Regions from separate parts of the Ralstonia sp. 24A2 genome, predicted to be linked through region 3. Evidence: predicted binding sites of a transcription regulator. Region 3 holds the regulator's gene; each other region holds the start of a gene.
What was found. The regulator FNR, encoded in region 3, switches genes on or off when oxygen is low (the NO sensors DNR and NnrR bind a similar motif). The targets are predictions, from matches to a motif close to TTGATNNNNATCAA.
Positions count from the first base shown of each region.

Region 1 (4,210 bases), 190 kb from region 3:
GGGTCAGGTGCCCACCCAAAGGTGGTCGATCACGGCACGTACACCTGGCGCGTCCATGGCGGCCTCGCGCGCGGCACGGCATTCATGCAGATTGCGCAGGGGCCCGTACAGCGTGACCGTGCCATCCGCCACCACGACATTGATCCGCGCGGCGTCGAGAACGGCCTGGCGCTGCAGCGCCTTGACGATGCGCTCAGACAGGTCAGCCGGGCCAGCGGCTTCCCGTAGGGTCAATGCGTTGGCAACCGATGTCACGCCGCGCACACGCTGCACGGTATCCAGTGCTGCACGACGCTGAAAATCTTGGTCAACCTCGCCCCGCAAGGTCACTGCACCGTCCTCGACCATGACGCGAATGGCGTCGGCAGGCACGGCGGTATTCCAGTGGAGGGCGTCGCTGATAGCTTGAGCGATTTCCTCGTCAGGGCGCCGCATATCGGGCGGCACGCGCACCTGCACGTGCACAACAAGCGCGGTCACACCAGCTACCCGGCGAATGGCTTCCTCTGCGGCATGCTTGTCCGCAAAGCTATCGGCACTGCCCGAAATCGTGACGACGCCGTTCTTGACGCGAACGGAAAACCGGTCGGCATCCACAGCCGGATCCCATTGCAGTTCTTCTTCCACGTCGCTCTTGAGCTGGATGTCGTTCTTCATGGTGGTCTCCTGGAACAACGTCCGGACTCAGTGAGACAGCAAGACCGGTACGGTCATCGTCTTGAGCAGCGTGCGCGTCACCCCACCAAGCACGAGTTCACGCAAACGGCTGTGCCCGTAGCCCCCCATCACGATCAGGTCTGCGCTGAAATCGGCGGCGCGCGACAGCAGCATCTCGCCAACTGCGACGTCGGAATCCACACAACGCGCTTCCTCAACCGTGGGTTCAATGCCATGTGCCAGCAGTGCGCGGGCGACTTGGCCAACGGTCGTGTCCTCCGCCCAATGTTGCGGGCGGTCACCCGTCATTTGCAGCACCCGTACGGTGTTTCCGGACATCAGCGGCATGGCATCGTGCAGCGCACGTGCCGACTCTCGGCCACCGCTCCACGCCACTAGCACCTTCTGCGCCACGCTCGTAAAGCGGCCTGCATACGGCACGACCAGTACCGGCCGGCCTGACTCAAGGATCAGCGTTTCAACAAAATCGGGGGCAACAAAGCTCTCGGCGTCGCTCGCGTCTTCCTGGCCGACAACCAACAGGTCTGCTTCACGAGCCTGACGCAACACCTCAGCCAGCGGATCACCGTCGACTGCCCGCCATTCCGTCTCAACAGGAACGGATTGCATCGCCTCACGAAAACGCGCGTGTACAACGTCCCGAACACGGTCGCGCCGATTGCGGTCCTCTTCCAAGTAATGCGCTGCGCCTTCCATCCGGTAGAACCAGTTCGGGCTTGGCGCAAAGCTTGCGTAGACAGCGATGAGCTTTGCGTGGTGCGCCTGCGCGTAGCACGCGGCAAGACTGAGGCGGTGCACCGCGCGCTCGCTGGCATCCAGGTGCACCATCACACTGGCATAGGTCATGATTGAGTTCTCTTCTGTTTCAAAGGCAGCGCACACTAGGCGATGGCGAGGTTGGCAAGCGGTTCCGTCATGGTGTGCTCGGTTTCAGGCGGAACGGCCCGCACCAGCAACACCGGGAGGGTGCTTTGCCGGGTCACGCTCTCCGCCACGCTACCGAGCAGCATGCGACGGAATCCACGCCGACCGTGCGTGCCGAGTACCAGCAGCTTGGCCTGAGCGTCGTTGGCCATTTGCTCAATCGCAAAACCGACGTCAAAGCTGCCAATCGGGTCGTTCACAACCACGCCTTTGACACGGACACCCGCTTTCTCAGCTTTGGCTTTTGCATCCGCCACAATCTGCTTACCTGCATCGATCAGCATCTCCGTAAAGCCACGTACGTCGATGTAACCGACGTCGTACCTGAGGTAGCTGTTGTCGATCACGTGGGCGATGACGAGCTCGGCATCCAGCTTGAGCGCAAGCTGGATTGCCTCACCCAGGGCGCGATCCGCAGTAGGACTGCCGTCCACTGCCACCATAATCCGGTCGTACATGATGTGCCTCCACATTGAATCGGCCGAGCGCCCAAGCACGGGCTGACGTGATTCCATGTTGGACCACTGGATGAATTGACCCTTGATTTACATCAGCGTTTGCCCACCCGCGAAGCGGCTCAACCCCACTTGATCTGCCTCAAAGGGGTCGGTGTGCAACTCGCTAGACTTTTCCCTTGCCCACCGCCGCCAGCAATCGCTACGTCTACGTGGGGCCACCACATCTTGTGCGGGATCAACTTCCGAACTCTGCCCGTTCATATAGTGAAAACGTACGCGCATCGGAGTCCAGCATGAGGGTCAGTGAGATTTGCTCCCACCGCATCGTCCACGTTCCGGTATCCGCAACGCTGCAGACGGCCGCTCGGCTGATGCGAGACCAATGCCTGCGGGCGTTATTCGTGACTGAGCACGGCGTAACAGGAATGCGGGTTGTCGGCATCGTGACGGACCGCGACATGGTGGTGCATGGCATCGCCAGCCAGGCCAATTGCGCTCAAACCACCGTGTCCGAAGTCATGACGCGCGGCGTGCTGACCATTCAGGGGCATGCAGTCATCAGCGAAGCACTGCGCACCATGCTCGGTCACGGCCTGCATCGCCTTGCGGTGATTGACGATCAGCAGCAGCTCATCGGCATGCTGACTCTGGATGACACCATCCGCGCGATCGGCGGCGAATGGACTCTGTTGGCCGGCATTCTCGGCCGCGACCGGTGCACCGATCATGGTTCCGAAACCCTGTCTCCAATCACCGTTTCGGACGTCCACCCGATTTCATTTCATCAGTAGGAGCGCTGCCATGTTTCCCAATGTTGGAACCACCGACCGCGTCATTCGCATCCTGATCGGTATCGTGATGATTCTGCTGGCGCTGTTCAGCAAGGTACCGGCCTGGGTTGGATGGCTTGGCCTGGTACCGCTACTCACCGGCCTCATCCGCATGTGCCCGGTCTATTGGATGATGGGCATCGGCCGAGATTGACTAGGCGGCAATCCAAAATATCATCCAGCTTGCAACGAGCGCGGTCAGCAAGCCGACAGCGACCTGACCCGCAAATGCTTTCCCCCCACTGGTTGCAACAACCACTTTGGTCAGGGTGTTGACGGACAACGCCAGCATGATGAGTGCGCCTGCGGCCAAACGCGCAATTGCTCCGCCAGCCGCCTGGGTAGCGATAGCAGCGGTGGCAGCATGCACATCAGCTAACGCACCAAACAATGTAACTGCGACCACCGCAACGGTCCCAAACCACTCCCGCGACACCGCTGCGATCAGCAGCAAGGTTGCCGTCCACAGCCCAAAGCCGACGGCGGCGCGCCAATGAATTGAAGAGGACGCATTGTCCCCCTCCGCTTCAAGCGCCGCGCTGTCACGCATCATCCAAAATCCTGCCCAGCCCGCCGTCACCAGCACGCCAACGGCAAGCGGTATCACCAAGGACCGCAGTAAGGCAGGATCGATCGCAAGCACCAGCAACGCCATCTGTACCAATGTTGCAACGTTCGACAGCAATGCTGCAGCAACAGCCCCGCTTGTTGACGAACGTTTCGCGCGTGCCCGTGCCCCCATGCTTGCAATGGTCGCCACGCTGGACGCAAAACCGCTGAACAAGCCTGCCAACGGGAGTCCGATGCGGTCGCCAAGCCATCGCACCGCCACGTGACCGACATTTCCCATCAGCATGACGAGCAACACCGCCAACCAGAGCGAATGCGGGTTCCAGGCCTGCAGCGGGCCCATGGATCGATCGGGAATCGCAGGCCAGATGAGCAATGCCGCGACGGCGAGCGTCAGCAAGTCAGCAAGCTCACGCTGTGTGATCACCGTGCGGGCGAATCGATGCAACGCCGTTTTGGCGTACAGCAACATCAGCAGTACCGTCCCCAGCGCGGCAGCCATTTCCGGCTCGCTCACGGCGTATGCGCCCAGCAGGGTCGTTGCGACAAGCGCTAGTTCCGTGGTCAGCCCGGGATCGTCTTCGGCCGAGTGGTGATACTCGACAGCGGCGAGCGCCGCAATACCAAGTAGGACGCTAGGCACCGCAAATGGAATGGGAAGGCTCGCAGCAATCGCCCCCGCCAACCCCGCGATCGCAAACGTCCTCATTCCAGCGGGCAACTCTTCAACACCTGCGTGGCTTCGCTCTC
Region 1 is NZ_JBPVZD010000002.1:2,224,398-2,228,607, reverse strand. It holds gene ACS13N_RS15285 (BON domain-containing protein) at 4-657, opposite strand; gene ACS13N_RS15280 (universal stress protein) at 685-1,524, opposite strand; gene ACS13N_RS15275 (universal stress protein) at 1,560-2,060, opposite strand; gene ACS13N_RS15270 (CBS domain-containing protein) at 2,354-2,851, shown strand; gene ACS13N_RS15265 (YgaP family membrane protein) at 2,862-3,044, shown strand; gene ACS13N_RS15260 (MgtC/SapB family protein) at 3,045-4,210, opposite strand, start outside.
Region 1: a site for FNR is predicted at 2,143-2,156, ahead of ACS13N_RS15275 (universal stress protein). Genes of this name have one in related genera too.

Region 2 (4,210 bases), 210 kb from region 3:
GGTCAGCCATGCATGCCATGCCGGCCACCATGAACCGTCCACGGTGGGGGCGGATGCCAACCAGTCATCCGGCGCCAGCGAAACCGCGCCTGCGTGGCGTGTCTGCATCTGGAAGCGCCGATGCGAGTTTGCCGGCGGGCTGACGATGCCGGCATTGTGGCCGCCGCTGGTCAGCACGAACGTCAGCTCCGCCTCGGTCAGGTGATGCAGTTTGTAGACCGAGCGCCATGGCGCGACGTGATCAGTCAGCGTGCCCACCACGAAGATCGGCAGGTCCAGATCGTTCAGGACCACCGGCTTGCCGTTGACGGGGTAGCGCCCCTCGCTCAGGTCGTCATTCAGGAACAGGCGCCGCAGGTACTGGCTGTGCATGCGCGCGGGCATGCGCGTGGCATCGGCGTTCCAGGCCATCAGGTCGTTCATGGGCGCGCGATCGCCCAGCAGGTATTCGCCCACCACGCGTGACCACAGCAAGTCGTACGATCGCAACATCTGGAAGGCGCCAGCCATCTGGCTTGCACGCAGGTAGCCGGTCTGCGCCATCTGCGCTTCAAGCAGACTGACCTGCGCCTCGTCGATGAACAGGCCGAGTTCACCCGGTTCGCAAAAGTCTGTCTGCGCGGCAAAGAGCGTCATGGACGCCAGCCGCGCATCGCCATCGCGCGCCATGGCCGCCGCGGCAATGGCCAGCAATGTGCCGCCCAGGCAGTAGCCCGTGGCGTGCACGCGCTGATTCGGCACGATGGCATTGACCGCATCGAGCGCGGCGAAGACGCCGAGCTTGAGGTAGTCATCCATGTCGAGATCGCGGTCCGCCTCGTCAGGGTTCTTCCAGGAGATGCAGAACACGGTATGGCCCTGCTCCACCAGATAGCGGATCAACGAGTTCTGCGGGGACAGATCCAGGATGTAGTACTTCATGATCCACGCCGGCACGATCAGGATGGGCTCGGCCTGGACCTTGGGCATGACAGACGTGATGGGGGTGTACTGGATCAGCTCCATCAGGCGATTGCGCAGCACGACCTTGCCGGGCGTCACCGCCACGTCGCGCCCCACCACGAAACGTTCGGTGCCGGCGGCGGGCGCCCCGCTCATGGCGCGCTCCAGATCGTCAAGTGCATTGAGCGCGCCCCGCACGAGATTCGTGCCGTGCTGCTCAACGGTCTGGCGCAGGACGACAGGGTTCGTCGCCAGCTGGTTGCCTGGCGACATCATGTCGAGCCACTGCCGTGCGGCAAAAGCCACCACGTCTTCATGGTGCCTGGCGACGCCCCACACGCCGCGCGTGGCCGCCTCCCACCATTGCTCGGTCAGCAGAAAGGACTGGTGCAGCACGTTGAACGGCCACAGGCGCCACTCGTCCGCTTGGAAACGACGGTCTTGTGCCGGCGGCAGAACGCAAAGACACGGCTGCTGAGGGCCGGCCGCCGTGCAGCTCTGGACGTAGCGCCCGAGCTGCTCGGCCTGGGTCAGCGCCAGGCGGCACAGATCGAGCCGCTTACCGGGTGACACCGCCAGGTGCAGGGCCCAATCGAGCAACGCCAGTTGCATCGACACCAGCGAGAGCGAACTCGACGTACGTGCAAGCGCAGCGTGAAACGGTGGATCAATCAGCTCGGCGGCTGGGGAAGACGGCACGGGGGCGGTGCGCATGGTCGGGGCGTCAAACGGTTGCAAATATGCAACCCATTAGATGCCAGCTGCCGCGGCATGAACTTGATGCATCTCAAACCGAGACAAGAGTGCCGACTCTAGACGCCCTTCACAGCAATGACACGCGGCCGTGGAAAGGCATCACAGCGGGCATCACACCGGCTGTGGCGGCGGCGCGCCCCGATACAGTGCAAAGTCGTGCCGTTTGTCTTGCGCGGTGACGCGAATCGAGTCCACGTCGTCAAAGAACAGCGCTGTCGGCACCGTGCGGTTGATGCTGAAGCCGATATCCGCTGTCAGTTCAGCGAACTGCGACTCAAGCTCAGCACTGAGCCACTCGCCAATGCGTTGGCGCACCTCTTCCCGCCCCGGGTGGCCCAGAGCGCAGTAGACACGGGACTCGGCGGCAGGAAAATGGATCGCCAGCGCGCACAACATCGAATTGCCATGTGTCCCCAGCCAGGGCCATTTGGCTTCAACGTTGTAGCCTCCGCAATCCGAGCGCGTCGCGCGAATCAGCGCGCTCCATGGCAAGGTCGCTGCCACCGTTGCCTCAAGCTCCCAAAGCGTGGCCGCAACGACTTCATCGGGCTGTTTTTCCAGCATGGTTTCCCCCTTCCCGGGGCGTATTCCCGCCCCTTCTTTTCTTGACTCATGCTACGACGCCAAATCCACGGCGCGGCTGACGATAGTCAAAAGGCTGTACTCGCGCGCTCAATACATGGCGCCTACGCTGCCGACCGGCTTAGTCGAGCCCGTACCGGCGCACGTACCAGGTCTTCATCAGATGGGTGAGCAAGGCATAGACGACAACAATCGCCACCAGGCAGGGCCAGTAGGCCAGCGGCAACGGCACGAAGCCGAACAGCGTGCCCAACGGCGTCAGTGGCATGGCAACCCCGGCGCAAGCAATGGCGACGCTGGTTGCGATCAACGCCGTACTTGCCCGGCTTTCCACGAAGGGCACCTTGGCGGTTCGGATGATGTGGATGATGAGCGTCTGGGTCAGCAATGACTCGACAAACCACCCCGACTGGAAGAGTTGCGGATTGCCCCATGCATGAAACACCCACAGCATCAGGGCGTACGTCGCAAAGTCGAATACCGAACTGACGGGCCCGATGTACAGCATGAACTTCAGGATGTGGCCGATCTCCCACCGACGCGGCCGGACAAGGTACTCCTCATCCACGTTGTCCGTCGGGATGGCGGTTTGCGAGAAGTCGTACAGCAGGTTGTTGAGCAGCACCTGGACCGGCGCCATCGGCAGGAACGGCAGAAACAGGCTGGCGCCCAGCACACTGAACACGTTGCCGAAGTTCGAGCTGGCACCCATCTTGATGTACTTGACGATGTTGCCGAAGACCTTGCGCCCTTCCGTCACGCCCTCGCCCAGCACGGCCAGACTCTTCTCCAACAGGATGATGTCGGCGGATTCCTTGGCGATGTCGACGGCGCTGTCCACCGAGATACCGACGTCGGCCGCCTTGAGTGCAGGCCCGTCGTTGATGCCGTCCCCCATGAAGCCGACAACGTGCCCCTTGCGATGCAGTGCCTCGACAATCGCCGCCTTCTGCGCGGGCGACACCTTGGCAAACACCGAGGCACGCTCCGCCGTCTCGGCCATCTGATCCGGCGACATGGTGGACAGCTCCGTACCCAGCACAACCGGATCGACGTCCAGACCGACCTCCCGACAGATCTTGCGCGCAACGATGGCGTTGTCACCCGTCAGGATCTTGACGGCCACGCCGCTGGCCTTGAGCGCGGAGATGGCTTCAGCGGCGGTCTCCCGCGGCGGGTCGAGAAACGCGATGTAGCCAAGCAATATCAGGTCCGACTCATCCGCCACGGCGTATTGGGACTGCTGCTGCGGTAGCTCCTTGTATGCCACCGCCACAGCACGGAAACCATCGCCATTCAGGTCCTCCGCCATGCGCTTGGCGTGTTCCAGATGCCCTGACTCCAAAGGGCCGACCTCTTCGCCATTGGCGTAGCGCGAGCTGGCGCCCAACACCTCTTCCACCGCGCCCTTGCAGATCAGGACGTGGCTGCCATCGCCCCGCTCCAGGACCACCGACATGCGTCGCCGCTCGAAGTCGAACGGCAGTTCATCAATCTTGCGAAAACGCGCGTGAACGTCCAGCCGCTGCTCCAGTTCAACGTGCTTGAGCACCGAGATATCCAGCAGGTTCTTCAGGCCAGACTGATAGAAGCTATTCAGGAATGCATACTCCAAGACCTGATCGGACTCCTCGCCACGCAAGTCCAGGTGGTGCTTGAGAATGATGCGGTCTTGGGTAAGCGTGCCCGTCTTGTCGGTACACAAGACATCCATGGCGCCAAAGTTCTGGATGGCGTTGAGCCGCTTGACGATGACCTTCTTGCGCGACATGGCGATCGCGCCCTTGGCAAGGTTCACCGTCACAATCATCGGCAGCATCTCGGGCGTCAGGCCCACCGCAACCGCCACGGCAAACAGGAGTGCCTCAAACCAGTTGCCCTTGGTCAACCCGTTGATGAGGAAGACGGTGGGTGCCATCACCAGGATCAA
Region 2 is NZ_JBPVZD010000002.1:2,242,655-2,246,864, reverse strand. It holds gene ACS13N_RS15375 (PHA/PHB synthase family protein) at 1-1,656, opposite strand, end outside; gene ACS13N_RS15370 (hypothetical protein) at 1,810-2,262, opposite strand; gene mgtA (magnesium-translocating P-type ATPase) at 2,402-4,210, opposite strand, start outside.
Region 2: a site for FNR is predicted at 1,720-1,733, ahead of ACS13N_RS15375 (PHA/PHB synthase family protein). Genes of this name have one in related genera too.

Region 3 (4,210 bases):
GTTACGTCGTCAGAAGGCGCCGGAGCGCCCTCGCCCTCCGGCGCATCGTTGACCAGCGCAGTCAATTCCTGCACCGCGATCGCCGCGCCCTCGAATTCGATGGCGCCTTGCTCCAGCAAACTTGCCTGCGCCTGGGCACGGGCATCTTCGAGCGGCGGCAGCTCATCCAGCGAGCGCAGGCCGAGGTCGTCCAGAAACTGCTTGGTGGTGGCATACAACGCCGGACGGCCCGGCACATCGCGGTGGCCAATCACCTCGATCCAGCCGCGGTCCTCGATCTGCTTGATGACCTGCGTGTTGACCGTGACGCCGCGAATATCTTCGATATCACCGCGCGTGACCGGCTGGCGATACGAGATGATCGCCAGCGTTTCCATCACCGCGCGCGAGTACTTGGGCGGCTTTTCCGGATGCAGGCGATCGAGATACACGCGCATCTCAGGGCGACTCTGCAAGCGCCAGCCCGAGGCCAGCGCGACCAGTTCGACACCACGGTTGAGCCAGTCCTGGCGCAGCTCTTCAAGCAGCACGCGAATGGTGTCCGCGGAAACATCTTCATCGAACAGCTTGCGCAAGTCATTGACTCGCAAGGGGTCCTGCGCGCAGATCAGCGCGGTCTCGAGGACGATCTTCGCCTCTTGGGTATTCATTCGGTTGAGCGGCTCGTCATTGCTCGCGGTCGGCAGGTCGCCGTCACGCTTGAGGTTTGTCGTCCCGCCGCGACGCACGCGGCATGTCTGAATGCTGTTGCCCGCCCGGGCCCGGCGCGCGAGGGCCAATTAGACCAATTGGGCCTTACACCGAAACGCAGTGGCTGTGCCCGCAAAAAGGGCCGGAGGAGCGAGTTGATCCGGTGCCGGTCAGGCACCACAAGGGCAATTTCTTCCGCCGCCATGGGGACGGATACTGCACCGGGCGGTTGCCAACGAAGACTGGCACCCTGCCCGAATCGACTGTCCAGGGCGGCCTTTTTTGTGGCTTTCGCGCTGGATGGCGTCGCTTGGCGCCGCGCTTAGGATTGTTGATCTGCGCGGTGGGCGAGTCGAATTGTATTTGATTGTAGGGCAATTTCCTGCGGTGCCGCAACCGGGAAGATGTCCTAGTGCCCCGCCCCAGGCCAGACGCTGGTCTGCAGGTGCTTCAAACAGCTACAGCACTAGGCAGAAACCGTGTGCGTTGAGCATCTCTGGCAGCCACGCAGCACACACCAGCCCCCAAATGCCAAAGGCGGCGATGGCGGCACCCGCCGCGCCACGCGCCCATTTTCGGCGAGACAGCCCCCTCAACCAGCCAGCCAACCCGGACATCATGAGCAGATTCGGCAGCGTGCCCGCACCAAACGCCAGCATCACAACCGCCCCCGATGACGCGTTGCCCGCCAACAACGCCACTGCCAGGGCCCCGTAAACCATACCGCACGGTACGAGCCCCCATGCCAAGCCCGTGACATAGCGCCGCACTAACGGCGGGCTGCGATGCAGATTTCCACCCAATCGCCCCCCCGTTTTCGACAGCGCACCAGCCACCCGACCAAGCACGCGCTCCAACCAAGGATTGCGCCAGGTATCACCCGTGGTACGTACGAGTAGCAGCACGCCATAAACCAGCAGCAGCGCACTGGCAAATGCGAACAATCCGCGTTGAATCGGCAGCCACTGCTGGCGCCAAACCGTGGCACCGAGCGCGCCCATGATGGCCCCCAACACCGCGTACATACTGATGCGCCCGGCATGCATGACCGCTTGCTCGAACGCCAGCCTGCGACGCGAAACGATGCGCACCGGCACCTGCCCGCGCTCAGCGGCCAACGCGATACCGCTGCACATTGCCAGGCAGTGGACCCCCCCAAGCAGCGCGATCAGAAAAACGCTCACGAGCGCAGCAACATTCATCTTTTTGACGCTCTTTTGATATGGGCCAAAGTTAGTGTTTTGCTGACGGGAATTCCGTGCATTTCGCGCAATTCACGTTATCGGAACAATCCGATATCAGCATGGTCGCCGTTATAATAGGCCGCGGTTGCATCACAAGAATTTCTCATTTCACTTACTCGAAATTCACTCGCCCCCTGTGCTCACACGAATCGCACTCACCGACCAAGCTTCCCGTTGTTCCACCTGCGTACTCGGCCAGATCTGTCTGCCGGTGGGCATGAATTCGGAAGACGTGCGCAAGATGGATGAGTTGGTTGCCGAGCGCATCCGCATCAAGAAAGGCCAGACGCTCTACGCCCTCGGTGAACCGCTAGAAGCCGTGTACGGCATCCGCTTCGGCACGCTCAAGACGCACCTGACGCTGGAAGACGGCCGCCATCAGATCACCGGCTTTCACCTGCCCGGCGAGATTGTCGGGCTCGACGGCATTGGCGACATGTGCCACGTATCGGACGCCACCGCGCTGGAAGACACCGAAGTCTGCGTGGTGCGCTACGACCAACTGCAACAGCTTTCGCGCCGGCTGCCCTCTTTGCAGCACCAGTTCCTTCGCCTCATGAGCAAGGAGATCTCGCAGGATCACCAGATGCTGCTGACGCTCGGCTCGATGCGCGCTGAAGAACGCCTTGCCGCGTTCCTGCTCAACCTGTCCAAGCGTTCAGCCCAGCGCGGGTATTCGTCGACCGAGTTCGTGCTGCGCATGAGCCGCGAAGAACTCGGCAGCTATCTGGGCCTGAAGCTCGAAACCGTAAGCCGCCTGTTCTCGCGCTTTGCTGAAGCCGGCCTGATCCAGATCCGCCAGCGCCACGTCAAGCTGATCGACATGGCAGGCCTGCGCCAGGTAATGAGTGGACAGGCCAACTGAGCCGCTCATCACTTCCACTGCCTCCAAGGCATCTGCTCATACGAGCGGATGCTCATGCGCCTCCAGCTTGCCGATACCCGGCGACACGTACAGCGTGAGTGCGCTCGACAATCCGCACAGCAACCAGAACACGAAGAACGACACCGTGTAGACCGCCTCGGCCGACACGGCAATCTGCTCGCCGAAGAAGCGCAGATCGGCCGGGTCCACCACCGCAAACACAACCAGCTCGGCCAGCGCTGCGCACAGAAATGCTGGCCAGAGAATCCACATCAGCAGGCGGCGTTTCATCGGACCTCCCCGTGGGCGGCTTGGGCCGGCACGGAGACGGGCTTCTCGACGACCAAGCCGCGCCGCACGACGTTGTCATGAATGACGGGGTCCGGATGCGACACGGCCAGCCAGATGGTGACGCCACACCCGACCATGGCGACAAAGGGGCCGGCCATCAGCAGCCAAGGCCAGGGCTCGCGCCACCATGGCCGGGCCGGAGCGGAAGATTGCATTGTCTGCATCTGTGTCTCCTGTTTTAAAACCGCATCAGCGCGGCACGATGAAACTCGACGGCTCGCGCAGCACGAGGCTTTCGCTGCCGATGTCTGCCTGGATCACGAAGCGGATCTTGTGCGAGCCGGCTCCCACGTCGTCTGCCGGGCGACGCACGCGGATCGGCAGCAGACGATTGGCCGCCGGCGCCAGTTCAAGCGTGGTCGATTCGCCACGACCGCCCTGCACGTCCAGTTGCGGCAGCCCCTCAGCAGTGATAGTCACGCGCATAGGTTGCTCGGAAGCATTCATCAGTTGCAGGCGATAGACGTTCTCGATCTTGCCGCCGTCCACCTCGCGGGCCAGTGCACCACGATCGCGAATCACGTCCACCTTGAGTGGCTGGCGCATCGTCAGCGCAACGATGAAGCCCGTAATGAGCACCAGCATGATCCCGGTATAGATCAGCACGCGCGGGCGCAGCAGATGGCGCCGCGCCTCCTTCGGGGTAAGCCGGTCGTGCATCGCGCGCTCGGATGTGTAGCGGATCAAGCCGCGCGGGTAGCGCATCTTGTCCATCACCTGATCGCACGCATCGATGCAGGCGCCGCAGCCGATGCACTCGTACTGGAGGCCCTGACGAATGTCGATGCCGGTCGGACACACCTGCACGCAGATGCTGCAGTCCACGCATGAACCGAGCCCTTGCGCTGCAAAGTCTGCACTGCGCGAGCGGCTGCCGCGCGGCTCGCCGCGTTGCGTGTCATAGGTGACGACGTAGGTATCAGGGTCGACCATCACGCTCTGGAAGCGGGCGTACGGACACATGTAGAGGCACACCTGCTCGCGCAGGAAGCCTGCATTGCCCCAGGTGGCGAATGCGTAGAACAGCATCCAGAAGGTCTGCCACGGCCCGAGCGACAGC
Region 3 is NZ_JBPVZD010000002.1:2,031,731-2,035,940, reverse strand. It holds gene scpB (SMC-Scp complex subunit ScpB) at 1-650, opposite strand, end outside; gene ACS13N_RS14380 (sulfite exporter TauE/SafE family protein) at 1,149-1,892, opposite strand; gene fnr (fumarate/nitrate reduction transcriptional regulator Fnr) at 2,071-2,799, shown strand; gene ACS13N_RS14370 (hypothetical protein) at 2,836-3,090, opposite strand; gene ACS13N_RS14365 (FixH family protein) at 3,087-3,314, opposite strand; gene ccoG (cytochrome c oxidase accessory protein CcoG) at 3,340-4,210, opposite strand, start outside.

Region 4 (4,210 bases), 1.7 Mb from region 3:
GCTCATCAGCATGCTCGAAGGCAAGGAAGAAGACCCGGATGCGGTGCGCTTGTCCACGCTGCATGCGAGCAAGGGGCTGGAGTATCCGCACGTGTTTCTCGTGGGCGTGGAAGAGGGCATCCTCCCGCACTGTCGGGAAGACGATGACTTGACCGACGAGAAGATCGAAGAAGAGCGGCGGCTGATGTATGTGGGGATTACGCGGGCGCAACGCAGCTTGCATATCAGCTGGTGCAAGAAGCGCAAGCGGGCGCGGGAGACGGTGGTGTGTGAGCCGTCGCGGTATATCGCTGAGATGAAGTTGGGTGATGATGCTGGGCCGACGCCGGAGGATTCCATGCCGGCGATGTCGCCTAAGGATCGGTTGGGGGCGTTGAAGGGGTTGCTGGCTGCAAAAAAAACCGTGGCGACCTGAGTTTTTTGCTTTTGGTCCATCCCTTGTTTCATCCCCTGCCGGGGACGAAAGGGAGGCAAACCACCAAGCCCCAATCAATTCCCCGTCCCCTGGATGTAGTTGAGATCCACAAACTCACTCCCCCGATTCCCCCGAGTGAAATCCAAGGTAAATCCCCCCACGTCCACCCGCGTCTGCAACGCGCGTCGCAACTCGGCGCCCGACACTTTCCCGCCCGCTGCGTTGATCGCCTGAATCAAATACGTCGCAGCGATATAACCCGACAACGTGGCCCCCGACGGCGGTTCATCCAGAAACTGCTTCATCCGTGCGATGTGCTCGCGCGTGATTTTCGTGTTGCCGACGGCGGGGTTCGGCACGGTCTGCGCGAGCAGCATGCCGCCGCTGTAACCGGTGCCGAGAATTTCACGCGCCACCTGCGGATTAACCGAAGAGAGCCCGACCAGGAAGCCATACCACCCGTGCTGCGCCAGTGCGCGGCCAACACTGGCATAGGCGAGGGTATCGCCGGCGACGATGACGGCGGTCGGCTTGGTCGGGGCGATACGTGCGGCCAGTTCGCCCGGATCGCCCGTCAGGGTGTAGAGATCGAGCGTCTCGGCGGCATCCCCCTTGGCGGGCGCTGTAGCTGCCAGCGTGTTGCGCAGACGCGTACCGAGTTGCGGATCGAACCCCGCAGTGGTGACCAGCGCGATGCGCCGCATGCCGAACTGCCGCAGCCGGTTGTGGGCGGCGATGATCTCGTGGTCGTAGTCGGGGCGGATGAACCAGACGTTGTCCGACGTGGACATGGCGCCCGAGAGCGGTGCCAGCAGCGGGACATTGCGCCGCGCGATCTCCGGAGACGCCGTCAGCGCGGGCAGCAGGCGTTCGCTTACGCCAAAGAGCACTTCCACGCGGTCGCGCTCGATCATGTCGATGGCCTGCGGCACCGCTTCGGGCTGTTCGACTTCGCGACGGACCAGGCTGATGCGCCGGCCCTTGATGCCACCGCTCAGGTTGGCCGCATCAAACGCGACCTTGGCGCCGGCCATGAAATCACGCGCGTAGTCGGCCTGGGCGCCGCCGCGCTCGACCAACTGCCCGACAACAAGGGTGGTATTGCCTTGCGCATGCGCCGTCAGCGTCACAACGGCGGTTGCGCAGGCGAATACGCACGCGCAGCGGCGTGCCAGTGTCTGCCACATCATGCTTCCCCCAAAGACGAATCGACGGCGCGTTGTTCTTGTTGTGACCGGCCTGGCAGGCGAGTGCGCGCCAATCGTCGATGTTAGGCGGTCGAACGTGACAGATCAGTGAAGTTGAGCCCCTCCTGATGGAGGGACCGGCGCGTTTGAACCCGCATTGACCGACGTTGACACATATCAACGCGCCGCTGGGAGCGCGGGAATAGCATCAACCATCGCCCTCGCACCCCACGCCCCATGTTCCCCTTTGCCCAACCGGCCGCCCAGGATGCGGCTGCCAATGACACCGCTTTCCGCTGGTCTGCACCGCAGGTGCGCGCGCTGGTGCAGCGTTTTGATACGCATGGTCCGCGCTATACGTCGTACCCGACAGCGGACCGCTTCCACAACGGCTTCAGCAACGCGGCCTACCTCGACGCACTGCACCGACGCGCCGCGATTGCGCCGGCGCTGCATGCACCCCTGTCGCTGTACATGCATCTGCCGTTCTGCGCGAACCTCTGCTACTACTGCGGCTGCAACAAGGTCATCACCAAGGACCACTCGCGCAGTGCGCGCTACATCCGCGCCCTGGCGCAGGAGATGGCCCTCGTGGCCGGCCACGTCGGCCCGCTGCGCCGCGTGACGCAACTGCATTGGGGCGGTGGCACGCCCACCTTCCTCACACACGATGAGATGCGCGCCGTGATGGCCGCCACACGCGAACATTTCGATCTGATGCCCGACGCGGAAATCTCCGTCGAACTCGACCCGCGCCACGCAGACGACGCCACGCTGTCCATCCTGGCCGACCTCGGCTTCAATCGCGCCAGCCTTGGCATTCAGGACTTTGATCCGGAGGTGCAGCGCGCCGTCCACCGCATCCAGAGCGTGGAAGACACGCGCCGCGTGGTCGATAGCGCGCGCCGCCTCGGCTTCGAATCGATCAGCTTTGACCTGATCTACGGCTTGCCGCATCAACGTACCGAGACATTCAACGCGACACTGGACCGCGTGCTGGAGATGGCGCCGGATCGGCTTTCCGTCTACAGCTATGCGCACCTGCCGCACCTGTTCAAGCCGCAGCGCCGCATCGACCTGCTCGCGCTGCCGACCGCCGACGAGAAGCTCGACCTGCTGGCGATGACGGTGGAGCGTCTGGTGGACGCGGGCTATGTCTATATCGGGATGGATCACTTCGCGCGTCCGGATGACGCACTGGCGATTGCGCAGCGCGAAGGGCGCTTGCAGCGCAATTTCCAGGGCTACTCCACACATGCCGATTGCGACCTGCTGGCCTTTGGCGTGTCCGCCATCAGCCGCGTGGGCGATGTGTATGCGCAAAACGAAAAGGACCTCGACGCGTACTACGCGCGCATCGACGCCAATGCGCTGCCGGTGCTGCGCGGCCTGTCGCTCACGCCGGACGACCACGTGCGGCGTGCGCTGATTGGTGAGCTGATGTGCGGGTTCGAGCTGGACATGCGCGCGTTTGGCGCCACGCACGGGTTGGATTTCAAGCGCACCTTTGCCGATGAACTGGAGGCGCTGGCGCCGCTGGAAGAAGCGGGCCTGGTGAAGGTGGGCGACGAGCGCATCCTCATCACGCCACAAGGACGGTTGCTGGTGCGGCGTATCGCGATGGTGTTCGATGCGCACCTGCGCGCCGTTGGCACCGAGCGCGCGGTCGAGGCGCAGGGCAAGCCCGTCGCCTTCGTTCCGCGCTACTCCAAGGTGGTCTGACCGGCCTTAAGCCGTTGCCGGTTCCTGCGCATTCGTTTCCGTTTGCGCGGTTGCGACCGTCTGTGGCCAAACCTCGGCTAGGCGCAGCAGGTTGGTCGAACCTGCCTGGCCAAACGGCATGCCCGCCGTGATGGCGATCTGGTCGCCCGATACGGCAAAGCCTTCACGCGCAGCAGCGCGGCAGGCCGCATCCACCATTTCATCCACGCTGTGCACGTCGGCGCTCACGGTGCTGTGCACGCCCCAGGTGATCGCCAGACGGCGCGCCGTATCCAGGCGCGGCGTGATGCTCACGATGGGTGCCAGCGGCCGTTCACGCGCGGCGCGCAGGCTGGTCTTGCCGCTGGACGTGTAGGTGACGGTGGCCACCGCCCCCAGGATGTGCGTCACGTCGCGCAGGGCGGCGCAGATGGCGTCCTGGCGCGTCGGCAGCGGGGCCTGGTGTTGTGCGTCGATCAGGTTGCGGTAGAGCGGGTCGCGCTCGGTCTCGGCAATGATGCGGTTCATGATGCTGACCGCTGCCACCGGGTGCTTGCCGCTGGCCGATTCGGCCGAGAGCATCACGGCATCGGTGCCGTCGTACACAGCCGTTGCCACGTCGGAGGCTTCGGCGCGCGTCGGCACCGGTGCTTCGATCATCGATTCGAGCATCTGCGTGGCCACGACCACCGGCTTGCCGTGTTGACGTGCGATGCGCAGGATGCGCTTCTGCACGCCGGGCACGCGCTCAGGCGGCAGCTCCACGCCCAGGTCGCCACGCGCCACCATCAGCGCGTCGGAGGCCTGCACGATGTCTTCCAGGTGCAACAGTGCGGCGGGCTTCTCGATCTTGGAGAGCAGGCCGGCGCGGTCGCCGATGATCTCGCGCGCAGCGATCACGTCTTCG
Region 4 is NZ_JBPVZD010000002.1:368,468-372,677, reverse strand. It holds gene ACS13N_RS06570 (UvrD-helicase domain-containing protein) at 1-415, shown strand, start outside; gene ACS13N_RS06565 (ABC transporter substrate-binding protein) at 490-1,602, opposite strand; gene hemN (oxygen-independent coproporphyrinogen III oxidase) at 1,840-3,324, shown strand; gene pyk (pyruvate kinase) at 3,331-4,210, opposite strand, start outside.
Region 4: a site for FNR is predicted at 1,770-1,783, ahead of hemN (oxygen-independent coproporphyrinogen III oxidase). Genes of this name have one in related genera too.